DNA from 2 places in the Actinomadura sp. SCN-SB genome. Region 2 is predicted to be linked to the other one. Evidence: riboswitches for the same ligand, from Rfam matches in the RefSeq annotation. Region 2 holds a riboswitch; the other holds the start of a gene.
What was found. A riboswitch is a leader RNA that binds a small molecule or an ion and turns the genes downstream of it on or off. The one in region 2 is predicted to bind thiamine pyrophosphate.

Region 1 (7,736 bases), on a different contig from region 2:
CACTCGGCCAGCAGTTGCGGCCGCCCTACCAGGACGCCGTGACCGTCCACGATTCCCTGGACGCCCAGGCCCTCGACGTTGGCGAAGTCCTCCACCTTGCCGAGCTCTCCAGCACGGGTGGCGGCGCCGGTGGCGATGGCCTGCGCGATGGGGTGTTCGGAGGCGTTCTCCAAGGCCCCGGCCAGGCGCAGCACCTCGTTCTCGTCCACGCCCTCGGCGGTGATGACGTCCACCAAGGCCATCTGGCCGGTGGTGACGGTGCCGGTCTTGTCCAGGACGACCGTGTCGATCGCGCGGGTGGACTCCAGCACCTCCGGACCCTTGATCAGGATGCCGAACTGGGCGCCCCGTCCCGTCCCGACCATGAGCGCGGTCGGGGTGGCCAGGCCCAGCGCGCACGGGCAGGCGATGATCAGCACGGCCACCGCGGCGGTGAACGCGGCCGCCGCGCCGCCGCCGGTGCCCAGCCAGAACCCCAGCGTGCCCACGGCCAGCGCGATCACGATCGGCACGAACACCCCGGAGATCCGGTCGGCCAGGCGCTGCACCTTCGCCTTGCCGCCCTGCGCCTCCTCCACCAGCCGCGCCATCTGCGCCAGCCGCGTGTCGGACCCGACCTGGGTGGCGCGCACCAGCAGCCGCCCGCCCGCGTTGACGGTGGCGCCCGTCACGGTGTCCCCGGGGCCGACCTCGACCGGGACGGACTCGCCCGTCAGCAGCGAGGCGTCCACGGCGGACGATCCCTCGACCACCGCGCCGTCCGTGGCGATCTTCTCGCCGGGACGGACGACGAACACGTCGCCGACCGCCAGTCGCTCGACGGGGATCCGCTCCTCGCGTCCGCCGTCGCGCAGGACGGCGACGTCCTTGGCGCCCAGTTCCATCAGCGCGCGCAACGCCGACCCGGCGCGCCGCTTGGCGCGGGCCTCGAAGTACCGTCCGGCGAGGATGAACGCGATCACCGCGGAGGCGGTCTCCAGGTAGATGTTCATCGACCCGTCGGTGCGGGTCACCGAGAACTCGAACTCGTGCTTCATCCCCGGCTCGCCCGCCATGCCCCAGAACAACGCCCACAGCGACCAGCCGAACGCCGCCAGCGTGCCCAGGGACACGAGCGTGTCCATGGTCGCGGCGCCGTGCCGCAGGTTCGTCCAGGCGGCCTTGTGGAACGGCCACCCCGCGTACACCACCACCGGCGCCGCCAGGGTCAGCGACAGCCACTGCCAGTTGTCGAACTGCCAGGCCGGCACCATCGCCATCGCGACCACCGGGACCGACAGCACGATCGCCGTCACCAGCCGCTGCCGCAGTGGGCGCAGGCCGTCGTCCTCCTCCGCGGAGGCGTCCTCGGATCCGGCGGCGGTTGTGGGCGGGGGTGGCGGCTCGGCCGTGTACCCGGCCTTCTCCACCTGCGCGATCAGATCGTCCACGGTCACGCCGTCGGGGTAGTCGACCCTGGCCTTCTCCGTGGCGTAGTTGACGGTGGCGGTCACGCCCTCGATCTTGTTCAGCCGCTTCTCGACGCGGGCGGCGCACGAGGCGCACGTCATGCCGCCGATCGTCAGCTCGACCCGGCCGGGGGTCACTTCCGTGCTCATCTCTGCCCCTCCCTTTCGTCGGATCAGCGCTAGTCGGCGTGCCGGTGGTCGCCACCACCATGGTCGTCCTGCGCCGGGACCGCCTGCCCCGCACCGGCGGTGGCGGTGAACTCCGCGGTCCGGACCTTCCCCTGGTGCTGGAAGTCCAGGTAGAGCCGGTACGTCCCGGTGCTGGGCACCTCGGCGTAGAAGGTGATGGACGGACCGGGCTCGGTCCTGCCGTCGCCCGGCTCGCCGTCCGGGTGGACGTGCAGGTAGGCGAGATCGCGGTCGCGCAGGGCCACGAGGTGACCGTACGCCTCCAGGTACGGCTCCAGGTCGGTGACCGGGCGGCCGTCCTTGCTCACGGTCAGGGTGATCTTGCTCGATCGTCCCGGGACCAGCGCCCCGTCCAGCCGGACCTCGTACCCGTCCACCTCGGCGACCTGCGCGGGCGCCGGGAGCGGCGTGGGCTCGTAGTCGCCCGGGGCGGTGATGTCGGTGCCCAGGGTGAGCTGCTTGGGCGCGCCCTCGGGCTGGACGTCGGTGAAGAACCGGTAGGCCCCGGGGTCGGGCAGCGTGAGCGGGATCGTCCAGACGCCGCCGCCGGCCTCCGTGGGGTGGAGGTGCTGGAAGCCCGACAGATCACGGCGGGCGATGATCAGATGGAGCTTCTTGCCGTGGAGGGGCGTGTAGCGGGTGACGGGCTTGCCGTCGGGGCCGTTCACGGTGAAGCGGAAGTCGGTGCGCTTGCCCGCCGGGATCGTGGTGGTCCCAGGGTTGAGGGTGTAGCCGTCCTGGGACACCTGGAGACCTCCGGGTAGGGGGGTAGGGGTATTGCCGCCGCCATGTGAGGAGCCTCCGCGACCGTGCCCGCCCTCTCCGTGCCCGGCGGTCCGGGACGCGCCGGGGTCGGCGCCCACGGGGCCGGTCAGCGCGCCGACCCCGAGGGCGCCTCCGAAGACGGCGGCCAGGCCCAGGGCGTAGGCACCCAGCTTGGTCGCTACGTTCATGTCATGCCTTCAACTCGTATCCGGCCTCCTCGACGGCCTCCCGGACCTGGGCGTCGTCGAGGGGGGAGTCACTGGTCACGGTCACTCGCCCGGAGTCCAGGTCGACGGCCACGGCGTGCACGCCGGTGATCTGCCCGACCTCTTCCCGGACCGCGTTCACGCAGTGCGAGCAGGTCATTCCGGTCACGGTGTAGGTGGCGGTGGTCATGCGGCGCTCCCTCTACGGTCGGCTTATTACCCCTGGGGGGTATTTCATGGTCCTCATGCTGCCACAGCGTTCATGGGACTGCAACCCCTACCCCCCAGGGGTGATTTCGCGATCCCGCTCACACTCCGGCGGCCCGCGAAGTTATCCACACCCCGAACACCCGGGCGACGACCCGAGGGCGGGGAATTTTGTCCGAGTTTGCAGGGCTCTATCCTGCGAAAGCATCGAACACCCGGGCCCCCGCCCGTCCATCCACAAATTTGTCCACAGGCTTCCACAGGGCTGTGGACACCCTCCGCCGTCACCGATACTGAAACCATGCCTGAACTACCCGAGGTCGAGGCCCTGGCCGGCTTCCTGCGCGAACGCGCGACCGGTCATGCCGTCGCCCGCGTCGATGTTCTCGCCATCTCGGCGCTGAAGACCTACGACCCGCCGGTCTCAGCGCTGGGCGGGCTGACCGTGACCGGGGTCACCAGGCACGGCAAGTTCCTCGACCTCGACATCGACGGGCTCCACCTGGTCGTCCACCTGGCCCGCGCGGGCTGGCTGCGCTGGCGCGAGGAACTGCCCACCAGACCCGTGCGCCCCGGCGGCAAGAACCCGCTGGCCCTGCGCGTCCACCTCGACGACGGCTCGGGCTTCGACCTGACCGAGGCCGGGACCAAGAAGGGCCTGGCGGTGTACGTCGTCCGCGACCCCCAGGAGGTCCCCGGCGTGGCCTCGCTGGGCCCCGACCCCCTGGACGAGACGTTCACCGCCGACACGCTGCGCGACATCGTCCAGGGCAAGCGCACCCAGATCAAGGGCCTTCTCCGCGACCAGAAGATCATCGCGGGCATCGGCAACGCCTACTCCGACGAGGTCCTGCACGCGGCGAGGATGTCCCCCTTCAAGATCGCCTCGTCCCTGACCGACGAGGACGTCGAGACCCTGCACCGGGCCATCGTCGAGACCCTCGGCGACGCCGTCGAACGCTCCCGCGGCCTGGCCGCCCAGGATCTCAAGGGCGAGAAGAAGACCGGCCTCCGCGTCCACGCCCGCACCGGCCAGAAGTGCCCGGTCTGCGGCGACACGATCCGCGAGGTCTCGTTCGCCGACTCCTCCCTCCAGTACTGCCCCACCTGCCAGACCGGCGGCAAACCCCTGGCCGACCGCCGCCTCTCCCGCCTCCTCAAGTGACACAGGGCGCGGCCGAGCAGACCCCCACGCGACGACCAGAACCGGGTTCACGTCCGCGCCGGCACACAGGCCCAACGCGCCTTCAAGATCGAGTTCACCCTGCGCGGCGTCGCGACCCTTGGAGGGCGGGTGGTGTGGATCGACGCTTCAGGGACACGCGAAGGGTCCGCGCTGGGGCGGACACCCCCGGGCTGGTGTGTGGTCAGCGGACCTTGGGGACGTCGCCGAAGAGGGGGGCGACCTTGCTCCAGCGGTTGAGCTCGCAGCCGTCGCCGCGGGTGAACCTGGCGTTGACGGGCTGGTCGCGCCACGTGCCCTTGACCGTCGCCACCTCGGGGCCACCGTAGATCTTGGTGCAGATCTGGTCGGCCGGTATGGGTTTGAACGGGTCCTGGGTGGCGGCGAGCTTGGCGCACGCCTGCTCGGCCTTGGGATGGTCGCCGCCCACGGGGTCGCAGCGCAGCGTCCAGGTCTTGGCCGGTGCCTGCGGGGACGCCTTGACCTGGATGGTCAGCGTGTCGCCCTGGGCGGACGGGCTGACGGACGAGGTGGCGGGAGAACGGTCGGCGGGGTCGTTGGCGGGTTGGTTGGATGCCTGTTCGGAGCCGCAGCCGGCCGATGCCAGGATCATGGCCAGGCCGGGCGCGGTGAAAAGGAGCGTCCGATACCGCATGCGTGATTCGACGTGACAGGGGTCCACACGGTTCCATGGAGGTGTGATGAATTTCGGGGACGATGTCCCGGCGGTGGACGCACAGGACGTTCCGCAGGACGCGTACCTGCTGGATGTGCGTGAACAGGACGAGTGGGACGCGGGTCACGCGCCCCAGGCCGTGCACATCCCGATGGGGCGGCTGCGCGATCGCGCCGCCGAGGTCCCGCGTGACCAGGAGATCTACGTGATCTGCCGGTCGGGGGCGCGCTCGGCCCAGGTGACGGTCGCGCTGAACCAGGCGGGCTGGCTGGCGAGGAACGTGGACGGCGGCATGAAGCGGTGGGCCGAGGTGGGCCGGCCGATGGAGACCGACACCGGCGCCCCGCCCTACGTCGCCTGACCTCCTCGCTCCGTGGTGACGGCCACCGCGCGGGTCGGTGGTGGTTTTGTGCGCGTTGCATAGGTACGATCCCTTCGACCGATTTTCGCGGGAGCTCGGGCCAACCGGGCTGAGAGGGCGGCCGGAGCCGATGACGGCTCGCATGGCGCCGCCGACCGCCTGAACCTGTCCGGGTAATGCCGGCGTAGGGAGCGTGTCTCCGGTGTCCGACACGAGCGTCACCGTCGAACGACGTCCGCGCGACGAGGTCCCCTTCACCCTTGAGGAGCCGGCGCCGCGGGCGCTGGGATTCTGGGACCAGGGCGCGTTCTGGGCCAACCTGGGCGTGAGCCTCTTCGCGTTCTCCGGCGCGTACACCGTGCTGGCACCGGACGAGAACGGCCGTCCCACCCTGTCGATCGCCGCGGGGATCGTCGCGATGGTCGTCGGTACGGCGCTGGGCGGGCTCATGCTGGGCCTGGCGGCGGCGCCGGGCGCGCGGACGGGACAGCCCGCGATGGTGCTGCTGCGCGGGCTCTTCGGGGCCCGGCTCTCGTACCTGCCGACCGTGCTGAACATCGCGCAGCTGATCGGCTGGGGCACCTTCGAGCTGATCGTGATCGCGGACGCGGCCCGCACGCTGTGGGACGGGGTGCCGCGCTGGGGCTATGTGATCGCGGCCGGGCTCCTCACGACCGCGCTGACGATCTGGCCGCTGGGCTCGGTACGCCTGCTGCGCCGCTATGTCACCGCCGCCGTGATGATCGCGCTGGTGTACTTCTACGTCCAGCTTCTGCGCGAGCCGCTGCCGGACCTGACCGAGGGGTCGTGGGGCGGGTTCTGGATCGGCGCGGACGCGGCGCTGGCGGTGTCGATCTCCTGGGTCCCGCTGGCGGCCGACTACACCCGGCACGCCCGTTCGGCGCGGGGCGCGTTCGGCGCCGCCGCGGTGGGCTACTCGGCCACGCAGATCTTCGCGTACGTGCTGGGCCTGCTGGCGCTGGCCCTGGTGGCGGGCGACTCGTCGAAGGTGTTCGACCCGTTCCTCGGCGTCGCGCTGGGCACGCTGTTCTTCGCCGTGTTCGTGCTGCGCGAGGCCGACCAGTCGTTCGCCAACGTGTACTCCACCGCGGTGTCCATCCAGAACCTCGTCCCGCGCGCCGACCGCAGAGTGCTGACGATCGCGCTCGGCGCGGTGATCACCGGTCTCGCGCTGCTGCTGGACATCGGGGACTACGCGGCGTTCCTGTCCCTCATCGGCTCGGTGTTCGTGCCGATGCTGGGCGTGCTGGCCGCCGACTTCTTCCTGGGCAGGGGACGTCTCCGCGCCGCGCTGGGCAAGGCCCCCGTGGACGAGCTCGGCTGGAACATGGAGCGCGACGCCCCGTCCCGCTGGGGCATGATCGCGGCCTGGGCGGCCGGGTTCGTCGTCTACCAGCTGATCTACCCGGGCGGGGTGAGCTGGTGGGCGAGCTTCTGGCAGGACGTCCAGGGCGCGATCGGGTTCACGCCGCAGTCCTGGATGAGCGCGTCGCTGCTGTCGTTCCTGGTCGCCGGTCTCGCCGCGCTCGCCGCCGGACGGGTCGCCCGCGGCCGCGGGTGAATCCTTCGCCTTCCGATAAGCGCGCAGGTGGGCGGCGGCGATGTCACTTCCGTCTGTTACCGGGCTGACGTGGCGTTTTTCCGTAGACCAGGGACCAAGAGCAAGAACTTTTCACCGGCGGTTACCCGGCGGCGCGCAGGGTCGCGATGGCACGATGACAGGCGTGCAGTCCGTTCACGACCCCATCGCCCGCGCCGTCATCGAGTGCGCGGCCGACGCGATCGTGGCGGTGGACGAGCGGTCCCGGGTGACCGTCTGGAACCCGGCGGCCGAGCGGATGTTCGGCTGGACGGCGCAGGAGGTCCTGGGGCGCCGGTCGCCGATCGTCCCGGACGAGCTGATGGCCGAGCACAACGCCGTCCAGGAGCGGCTGCTGACCCGCCGCGAGGGCGACGGCGGGCAGATCTCCATCGCCACCCGCCGCTTCCACCGGGACGGGCGGCTGATCGACGTCCTGATCGACACCAGCCTGCTGAAGGACCGGGACGGCGGCCTGCTGGGCTGGGTCGGCGTCTACCACCCGGTGGAGGACGACGAGGCCGCCCAGCACCACACCGCCGAGCGGGCCCGGCTGGTGCGCCGCCTCAACGACATCGTCGCCGACCTCAACGCCGAGCTCGACCTCGGCACGGTGCTGGACCGGATCACCGGCGCGCTGATCGAGCTGACCGGCGCCGACGCGGGTGGCTTCGTCCGGATCGAGGGCGACCGGCTGCGTCTGGTCAGCATGTCGGGGCTGCCGGAACGGATGCGCGGCACCACCGCCGACCTGCGTTCCAGCCTCGTCGGCGAGCTGCTGCGGTCGGGCCGGACGGTCCGGCTGGCCACCGGTGAGCAGCGGCTGGGCGACCTGATCTGGTCGGAGCTGGAGGGGCTGCACACGGTCGCGCTCGGCCTGTCGTTCCTGCAGAACAAGCCGTACGGGGCGCTGTACGCGCTGTTCTCCGGGCGCAAAGTGGGGCACACCGAGCTGGAACTGCTGGAGCTGCTGGCCGGGCACGCCGGGGTGGCGGTCGGCAACGCCGTCGCGTACGCCGAGGTGGTGCGGCAGCGCGCGCACGAGCGCGCCGTGATCGACTCCAGCGCGGACGGGATCGCGGTGCTCGACCGCGACGGGCT
Region 2 (7,736 bases):
GCCGTCGTCACAGAAGAACCTGCCGATGAAGCAGTCGCGTTCCTTGACCACGATGCGGACCCGGTCGCCGCGCGAGACGCCGGTGCCGGGGCCGGGACTCTGCTCGATGACCGTACCGGGCGGGCCGGGGCCCTTCCGGCGGCGGTCGACGTCGACGTCCAGGCCCATGGAGCGCAACTGGTTCGCGGCCTCGTCGCCGTTGCGGCCCACGAGCGAGGGCATCTCCATGCCTCGGCTGACCACGATGTCCACCGGCTCGTCGGGGGACTGCTTCTGCCCGGCGGGCGGCTTCGTGCGGATGACGTGGTCGCGGTCGTGGCTCTGGGACGTGGTCGCGGTCACCTTGCCCGGCGTGAAGCCCCGGTCCCGGAGGATCTTCCTGGCCTCGTCCACGGGCTTGCCGGTCACGTCCGGCACCTCCCTGGGGACGCGGCCCTTGGACGGGAAGAGGGTGACCAGGGAGCCGTCGGTGAGGCGGCTGCCGGGACCCGGCTCGGACCGCGCGACCTCGCCCTTCTTGACCTTGTCGCTGTACACGGCGTCGCCGATCCGGACGGTCATGCCGCCGTCCTCCAGCTTCGCCCGCGCGTCCGCCACGGGCATCCCGATGATGGTGTCGGGGACGTGGTCGTACTGGCCCGAGGTCTGGTACCAGACCGCCCAGCCCAGGATGACCGCCGCCACCGCGCCGATCGCGATCAGCACGTAGCGGCCGGTCAGGACGCTGATGGCGAGGTCGCCCGGGGAACGGGGCGGCGGCACCGGCGCGGGCGCGGTGCGCGCGTCGAAGACCCTGGTGGAGCCGTCGGCCGCCGGGCGGGGCTGCGCGGCGGGCATGCCCACCCGCCGGTCGATGTCGCGGGGGAGGCCCGCGTGCACCTGGGCCACCTCGCCCAGGAAGACGTTCGCGTCCTGCGGGCGCTCCTGGGGCTGGCGTGCGGTGGCGCGCAGCACCAGGGCGTCCAGGGGGTGCGGCAGCCCCGGCACCAGGGTGGACGGGGCGGGGATCGGGTCGTTGACGTGCTTGTACGCGACCGCGAGCGGGGTGTCGCCCTGATGCGGGAGCGTGCCGGTGAGCAGCTCGAACAGCATGACGCCCGCGGCGTACACGTCGGAGCGCACGTCGGCGTGGCCGGACAGGACCTGCTCGGGCGCGAGATAGCCGACCGTGCCGATGATCACGCCGGTCTTGGTCATCCCGGACGCGGTCTCGGCCCGCGCGAGCCCGAAGTCGGCGACCTTGGCCTGGCCGTCCTCGGTGAGCAGCACGTTCTCCGGCTTGACGTCGCGGTGCACGAGGCCGGCGCGGTGCGCGGCGCCCAGCGCGGCCAGCACCGGCTGCATGATCTCCAGGGCGGCGCGCGGGCCCAGCCGGCCGCGTTCGGTGAGCAGGTCGCGCAGCGTGCGGCCGCGGACGTACTCCATCACCAGGTAGACGTGCTCGCCGTCGGCGCCCTGGTCGTAGACCGCGACCACGTTAGGGTTGGAGAGCGCGGCGGCGGCCTTGGCCTCGCCGATGAACCGGCGGACGAAGTCCTCGTCGGTGGCCAGCGCGGCGTGCATCACCTTGATCGCCACCGTGCGGTCGAGGCGCATGTCGCGGCCCATGTAGACGGTGGCCATCCCGCCACGGGCGACGCGGGATTCGATGCGGTACCGCCCGTCGAGCACCTGCCCGACGAGGGGGTCAGCGACCGTAGCGTCCATCAGAGCGAGTGTAAGGGCCTTCCCGAACGGAACCCATCAGCCCGCAGGACTACCGACGGGCCGATCCTCGGCGGCGGGGCCGGGCCTTCGCAGGCCGCCGGCGCCTAGCGTACCGCCTTGCCGCCCGCCGGGACGGGCGCGGGAGCGGGCTCCGCCACCCCGCGAGGGCGCGGGTTCCGGCGCGCCACGGCAACGCCGCCCAGGCACAGGAGGCCGCCGGCGAGCGTCAGCCATTCCGGTACCTCGCCGAGCGTCGCCCACGACATCACCACGACCAGGGCAGGGGCGGCGTAGGTGGTGGCGCCCATCTTGCCCGCCGAGGTGCGGGCCAGCGCGTACGCCCAGGTGGTGAACGCCAGCGCGGTCGGGAAGACGCCCAGGTAGATCATGTTGAGGGTCGCGGAGGCCGAGGCGTCGCCGACCTCGCTTGCCAGCCGGCCCGCGAACGGCAGGCACGCCACCGCGCCGATCAGGCAGCCGTACGTGGTGACCTGAAGCGCCGACGCCCGCCGCAGCGCCGGCTTCTGACTGACGACGCCCGCCGCGTACGTCACGGCCGCGACCAGGCAGAGCAGCACGCCCAGCAGCGAGGCGTGGCCCTCGTCCGACATCGAGTACCCGACCACCACGGCACCGGCGAACGACACCGCCATCCCCGCCATCAGCCGGGGCGGGAAGCCCTCCTTGAGCAGCCAGCCGCCCAGCAGCGCGATGAGCAGCGGGCCGATGTTCACCACCATCGCGGCGGTGCCCGCGTCGACCTGCTGCTCGCCCCAGTTCAGCGCGACGTTGTACAGGCCGAACCACAGCACTCCGGACGCGGCGATCCCGGGCCAGGCCGCGCGGGGAGGCAGGCCCTCACGGCGGATCAGGCAGATCACGCCGAGGGTGACGGCCCCGGCCAGCAGCCGTCCCAGCGCCAGCGCACCCGGCGAGTAGTCCTCGCCGGCGCTGCGGATGGACACGAAGGCGGAGGCCCAGAACACGACCGTGACGGTCGCGGCGGCCAGCGCCAGACGGTTCACCCTCGGCGCGGTTCCGCCGCTTTCGCCCTGAATCATGTGCCGTACCCTGGATCGGAGGTTCGAGGGACGGCGACCAGTCTCGCCCCGCCGATCTTTCAGGTCCAGCGATTATTGCTACAGGGAACGCTTTAGTGTTCCTTCACTATGGTGTGGCGAGGCCCTCCCAGGGCGACGACGCCTGGGCGTACCGGCGCATGGGAATCCGCCCCGCCAGGCGGGCCAGCCGACCCGCCTCCACCGCGTGGCGCATCGCCGCGGCCATCCGCTCCGGCGACTGCGCCCGGGTGACCGCCGTCGCGAGCAGAACGGCGTCGCAGCCCAGCTCCATCGCCAGCGCGGCATCGCTGGCGGTCCCCAGACCCGCGTCCAGGATCACCGGGACGCCCGCGTCCTCCACGATCAGCTCGATGTTGTGCGGGTTGCGGATGCCCAGGCCCGACCCGATCGGGGAGCCCAGCGGCATCACCGCCGCGCAGCCCGCCTGCTCCAGGCGGCGCGCCAGCACAGGATCGTCGTTGGTGTACGGGAGGACCACGAACCCGTCGGCCACCAACTGCTCGGCCGCCTCCACCAGCTCGATCGGATCCGGCAGCAGCGTGCGCTCGTCCGCGATGACCTCCAGCTTCACCCAGTTGGTGCCCAGCGCCTCACGGGCCAGCTTCGCGGTGAGCACCGCCTCGCCCGCCGTGAAACACCCGGCGGTGTTCGGCAGCACCCGGATCCCGCACTCGTTCAGCACGTCCAGGACCGAACCGCGGGCGGAGGGATCGACCCGCCGCATCGCGACGGTGGTGAGGGCGGTGCCGGACGCGACCAGGGCCGAGCGCAGCACGCTCATGCTCGGCGCGCCCCCCGTCCCCATGATCAACCGCGAGGGGATCTCCTCGCCCGCGATGACCAGCGGCTCGACATCATGGCCTGTGTCCTGCTTCACGGGGGTTCAGCCTCCCTGTACGGCGGTCAGCACCTCAAGCCGATCCGCCTCCTGCAACGTCGTGGCGGCCCAGTCCGCACGACGCACGACCTCGCCGTTCAACGCCGCCGCCACCCCGGCCGTCTCCGGACCCGACCGGCCGGTCGCGCCGCTGACCGCGTCCGCCACGCTGGTGCCCTCGGGGAGCTCGCGCCGCTCCCCGTTCACGATCACGTTGATCACGCTGTCCCATCCTTGGGTCGCTCGGGGACGAAGGGACGGCCCACCTCGGGCACCGTGCCGTCCAGCAACACCTCGGTGAGGATGTCGGCGCTGACCGGGGTGAGCAGGATTCCGTTGCGATAATGGCCCGTTCCCACGACGAGACCGGGCAGGGCCGTGGGCCCCATCAGCGGGGCGTTGTCGGGAGAGCCGGGACGCAACCCGGCCGACACCTCGGCGAACTCCAGCTCCGTGATGCCGGGGAGCAACTCGCGCGCGTCCCGCAGCAACTCCCACAGGCCGCCCGCGGTCACCCGGGTGTCGAAACCCATCTCCTCCTGGGTGGCACCGACCACGATCTCCCCGTCCGCCCTGGGCACCAGATAGATCGAGGACCCCTTCACCAGCCCGCGCGTAGACCGCCGCAAGAACGGAACGGCCGTACGGAGCCGGATCACCTGCCCCTTCACCGGACGCACCGGAGGCAGCACCTCCTCAGGCACCCCCTCCAAGCCCCCCGACCAGGCACCGGCGGCCAGCAGCACCCGCTCCGCCCGGACCTCGCCACCGCCCTCCAGCCGCACCCCCACCGCGACGTCCCTCTCGACGATCACACCGGTGGCGCGCCGCCGCACCATCCGCACACCACGCTTCTCCGCCGCCGCCAGCAGCGCCGGAGCCAGCCGCCGAGGATCGACCGAACCGTCCTCGGAAGCCAGCAGGCCACCGCGCACACCAGGCGCCAGCATCGGCTCCAGCTTGCGGCACTCGCGCCCCGTCAACGCCTCGGTGGGAATCCCCCACCTCTCCTGGAGCCGCCGCACCTCGTCCAGATAACGCAGATCGTCCGCGTCGAACGCGACCTCAAGGATGCCGTCGGCGCGGTAACCCGTACCGAGCCCCGTCTCCTCCTCAAGCTCCGCGACGAACGCCCCATACCGGTCACGGGACGCCAGCCCTAACGCGAGCAGCCGCTCCTCCCCGTACGCGACCTCGCTCACCGGAGTCAACATCCCCGCCGCCACGGCCGACGCGCCACTGCCCGGCTCCGGATCCACCAGCGTCACCACGGCCCCCCGCGCCGCCGCGCGCCACGCGGTGGCCAGGCCGATCACACCCGCCCCGATGATCGCGATCTCCATGTCGCCACGCTCCCTTCGCCGGCATGATCCGGATCAGGTTCTGCGGTCGGCGGCCCATCCCAGCCGCCCTCTCAGCCCGGTCGAACCGGACTCCCGCGCGGTTTTAGTCTATTGCAAGCGAGAGCTGCGCTCCTCGCCTGGCGGCTCGTCGCGCTGTGCTTTTTTGGCGGTGCCTGCGGCGTCGGGCGCTGGGCGCCCTCCTTCTCCGGCACCGCGTGCGATCGCTGCATCGCTCCGACTCGCCCAGGGGCTCGCTGCGCGATCAGGGTCTCGCTGGCGCTCGCCCCTGCCTTCGGTCGCGATCGCGGCGCTTGGGCGCCGTTCGGGGCTGGGGTTGGCTGGCTGGGGTGGTTGGGTGGTCGTTCGGGGTTGGGGGGTCGGGGCAGGGCACAATGAGCGCTGTGACGATCATTGTGGTGGGTGGCGGTCTGGCGGGGGTGCGGGCCGTTGAGAGCCTGCGGGGCAAGGGATTTCAGGGTGAGCTGACGTTGGTGTCGGCCGAGGAGCATCGGCCTTACGATCGGCCGCCGCTGTCCAAGGCCGTTCTGATGGGGGAGACCGACGACACCACGGTGGACGCCGATTGGGACTCGCTTGGGGTCCGGCTGCTTCTCGGTGAGAGCGCGACCGGTCTGCGGCCGGGGACGGCACGTGGCGGGACGCTGGCCACGACGGCGGGTGAGATGGCGTTCGACGGTCTGGTCATCGCCACCGGGGCGGAGCCGATCAGGCTGCCAGGGGACGGCGAGCAGCATGTACTGCGGACCATCGAGGACGCCCGCGTGATCCGCGACCGGCTGACGGAGGGGGCGCGGGTCGTCATCGTCGGGGCCGGGTGGATCGGGGCGGAGGTCGCCACGGCCGCGGCCAAGAAGGGTTGCGCCGTGACGGTGGTGGAGGCGGCGGACACGCCGCTGGCCAACGCGATCGGTCCGGAGGTCGGCGCGCTCACCGTTCCCTGGTACGCGGAGGCGGGGGTGGAGCTGCGTACGGGTGTCAAGGTGGCCGAGGTGGAGGACGGCGGGCTCGCTCTGGCCGGTGGCGGCCGGATCGAGGCCGACCTGGTGCTGGTGGGCGTTGGTGTGCGGCCCCGCCTGGAGTGGCTGGACGGTTCGGGGCTGCTGGTCGAACGCGGGATCGTCACCGACGAGGCGTTCAGGACGAGCGTGGGGACCGATGTGCGTTCCGACATCGTGGCGGTGGGCGACTGCGCCGAATGGTGGTCGCGGCGGTATGGGCGGCGCCTGCTCGTCGAGCACTGGGACACCGCGCTCAACGCCCCGTCCGTCGCCGCGGCGACGCTCCTTGGCGAGGACGCGGCGTATGACGCCGTCCCGTACTTCTGGTCGGAGCAGTTCGGGCGGATGGTGCAGTACTCGGGGCACCACCCCGGGTCCGAGCGGCTCGTCCACCGGGGGGACCCGTCCGAGGGCAAGTGGGCCGTGTGCTGGCTGACCGGTGACCGGCTGGACGCCGTCCTGACCGTGGACAAGCCCCGCGACCTCGTCCAGGCACGGCGCATCATCGCCGCAGGTACGCCCGTGGATCCCGACGCGGTGGCCGATCCGGGCGCGCAGCTCAGGCAGGCGGTGCGCTGACCGGTCCGCAAGGCCGGATCCGGCGGGTTTGAGCGAAGCGGGCGCGTGGTAGCAAGGGGGCGTGACGCAACTGCACGCAACCGTGGAAAGCGCTCTCGACCCCCAGACCGACGCCCTCGCCGGCGAGTGGATCTCCCTCCCCGAGGCGACCGAGCGGCTCGGTATCAAGCCCGGCCGGATCAAGCAACTGCTCAGCGAGCGCAAGCTGCTGGCGGTCCGGCGCGGAGGAAAGCCGATGGTGCCCGCCGCCTTCATCAAGGACGGCCAGGTCATCAAGGGGCTCTCCGGCACGCTGACGCTGCTGTCGGACGCGGGCTACGACGATGTGGAGACGCTGCGGTGGCTGTTCACCGCGGACGACACCCCCCCCGGAACCCCCGTCCAGGCGCTCAGCGAGAACCGGGGCACCGAGGTCCGCCGGCGCGCCCAGGCGCTCGCCTTCTGAGGGGCGCGGCGAGAGCACCCGGCGTACGAGGAAGAACACGCACGTGACAGGATCGCGGGGTCACGCGCGACGGTACTCGCGCGCGGCCCCGCGACCATCGTGACACCGCACGGAAGGAACCGGCCCTCACCGTGTCCAGGCACCTCCCCTCCGACCGCGCCGTGGCCCTGCGCGCACGGCTCGCCCAGGCCCGGCTCTACCTCTGCACGGACGCCCGGGAGCGGCAAGGGGATCTGCCCGAGTTCCTCGACGCCGCCCTCGCCGGCGGCGTCGACATCGTCCAGCTCCGCCAGAAGGGGCTGGAGGCGCGGCAGGAGATCGAGTACCTCCAGGTGTTCCGCGCGGCCTGCGAACGCCACGGGGCGCTGCTCGCGGTCAACGACCGGGCCGACATCGCGCACGCCGTGCACGCCGACGTCCTGCACCTGGGGCAGGACGACCTGCCGGTCCCGGCCGCCCGCGCGATCGTGGGCGAGGACATCCTGATCGGACGGTCCACGCACTCCGACGAGCAGGCGTCCGCCGCCGCCGCCGAACCCGGGGTGGACTACTTCTGCGCGGGCCCGGTCTGGCCGACGCCGACCAAGCCGGGACGTGCCGCGCCCGGGCTCAAGCTGGTGCGGTACGTGGCGTCGCAACGCGAGGTGCGGCCGTGGTTCGCGATCGGCGGGATCGACGCGGGCA

Region 1: another riboswitch for thiamine pyrophosphate. It lies ahead of ACGWYJ_RS08675 (purine-cytosine permease family protein); the one in region 2 lies ahead of thiO (glycine oxidase ThiO).

The regions. Positions count from the first base shown of each region.
Region 1 covers NZ_JBIMPP010000010.1:1,901-9,636, reverse strand. Annotated here, with positions in the region: gene ACGWYJ_RS08705 (heavy metal translocating P-type ATPase) at 1-1,598, opposite strand, end outside; gene ACGWYJ_RS08700 (hypothetical protein) at 1,628-2,590, opposite strand; gene ACGWYJ_RS08695 (heavy-metal-associated domain-containing protein) at 2,592-2,798, opposite strand; gene ACGWYJ_RS08690 (Fpg/Nei family DNA glycosylase) at 3,117-3,980, shown strand; gene ACGWYJ_RS08685 (SSI family serine proteinase inhibitor) at 4,183-4,653, opposite strand; gene ACGWYJ_RS08680 (rhodanese-like domain-containing protein) at 4,700-5,035, shown strand; TPP riboswitch at 5,113-5,243, shown strand; gene ACGWYJ_RS08675 (purine-cytosine permease family protein) at 5,238-6,617, shown strand; gene ACGWYJ_RS08670 (PAS domain S-box protein) at 6,772-7,736, shown strand, end outside.
Region 2 covers NZ_JBIMPP010000027.1:88,461-96,196, forward strand. Annotated here, with positions in the region: gene pknB (Stk1 family PASTA domain-containing Ser/Thr kinase) at 1-1,707, opposite strand, end outside; gene ACGWYJ_RS19270 (DMT family transporter) at 1,812-2,768, opposite strand; gene ACGWYJ_RS19275 (thiazole synthase) at 2,875-3,666, opposite strand; gene thiS (sulfur carrier protein ThiS) at 3,673-3,888, opposite strand; gene thiO (glycine oxidase ThiO) at 3,885-5,009, opposite strand; TPP riboswitch at 5,002-5,115, opposite strand; gene ACGWYJ_RS19290 (NAD(P)/FAD-dependent oxidoreductase) at 5,411-6,607, shown strand; gene ACGWYJ_RS19295 (Rv2175c family DNA-binding protein) at 6,669-7,052, shown strand; partial or broken gene thiE (thiamine phosphate synthase) at 7,184-7,736, shown strand, end outside.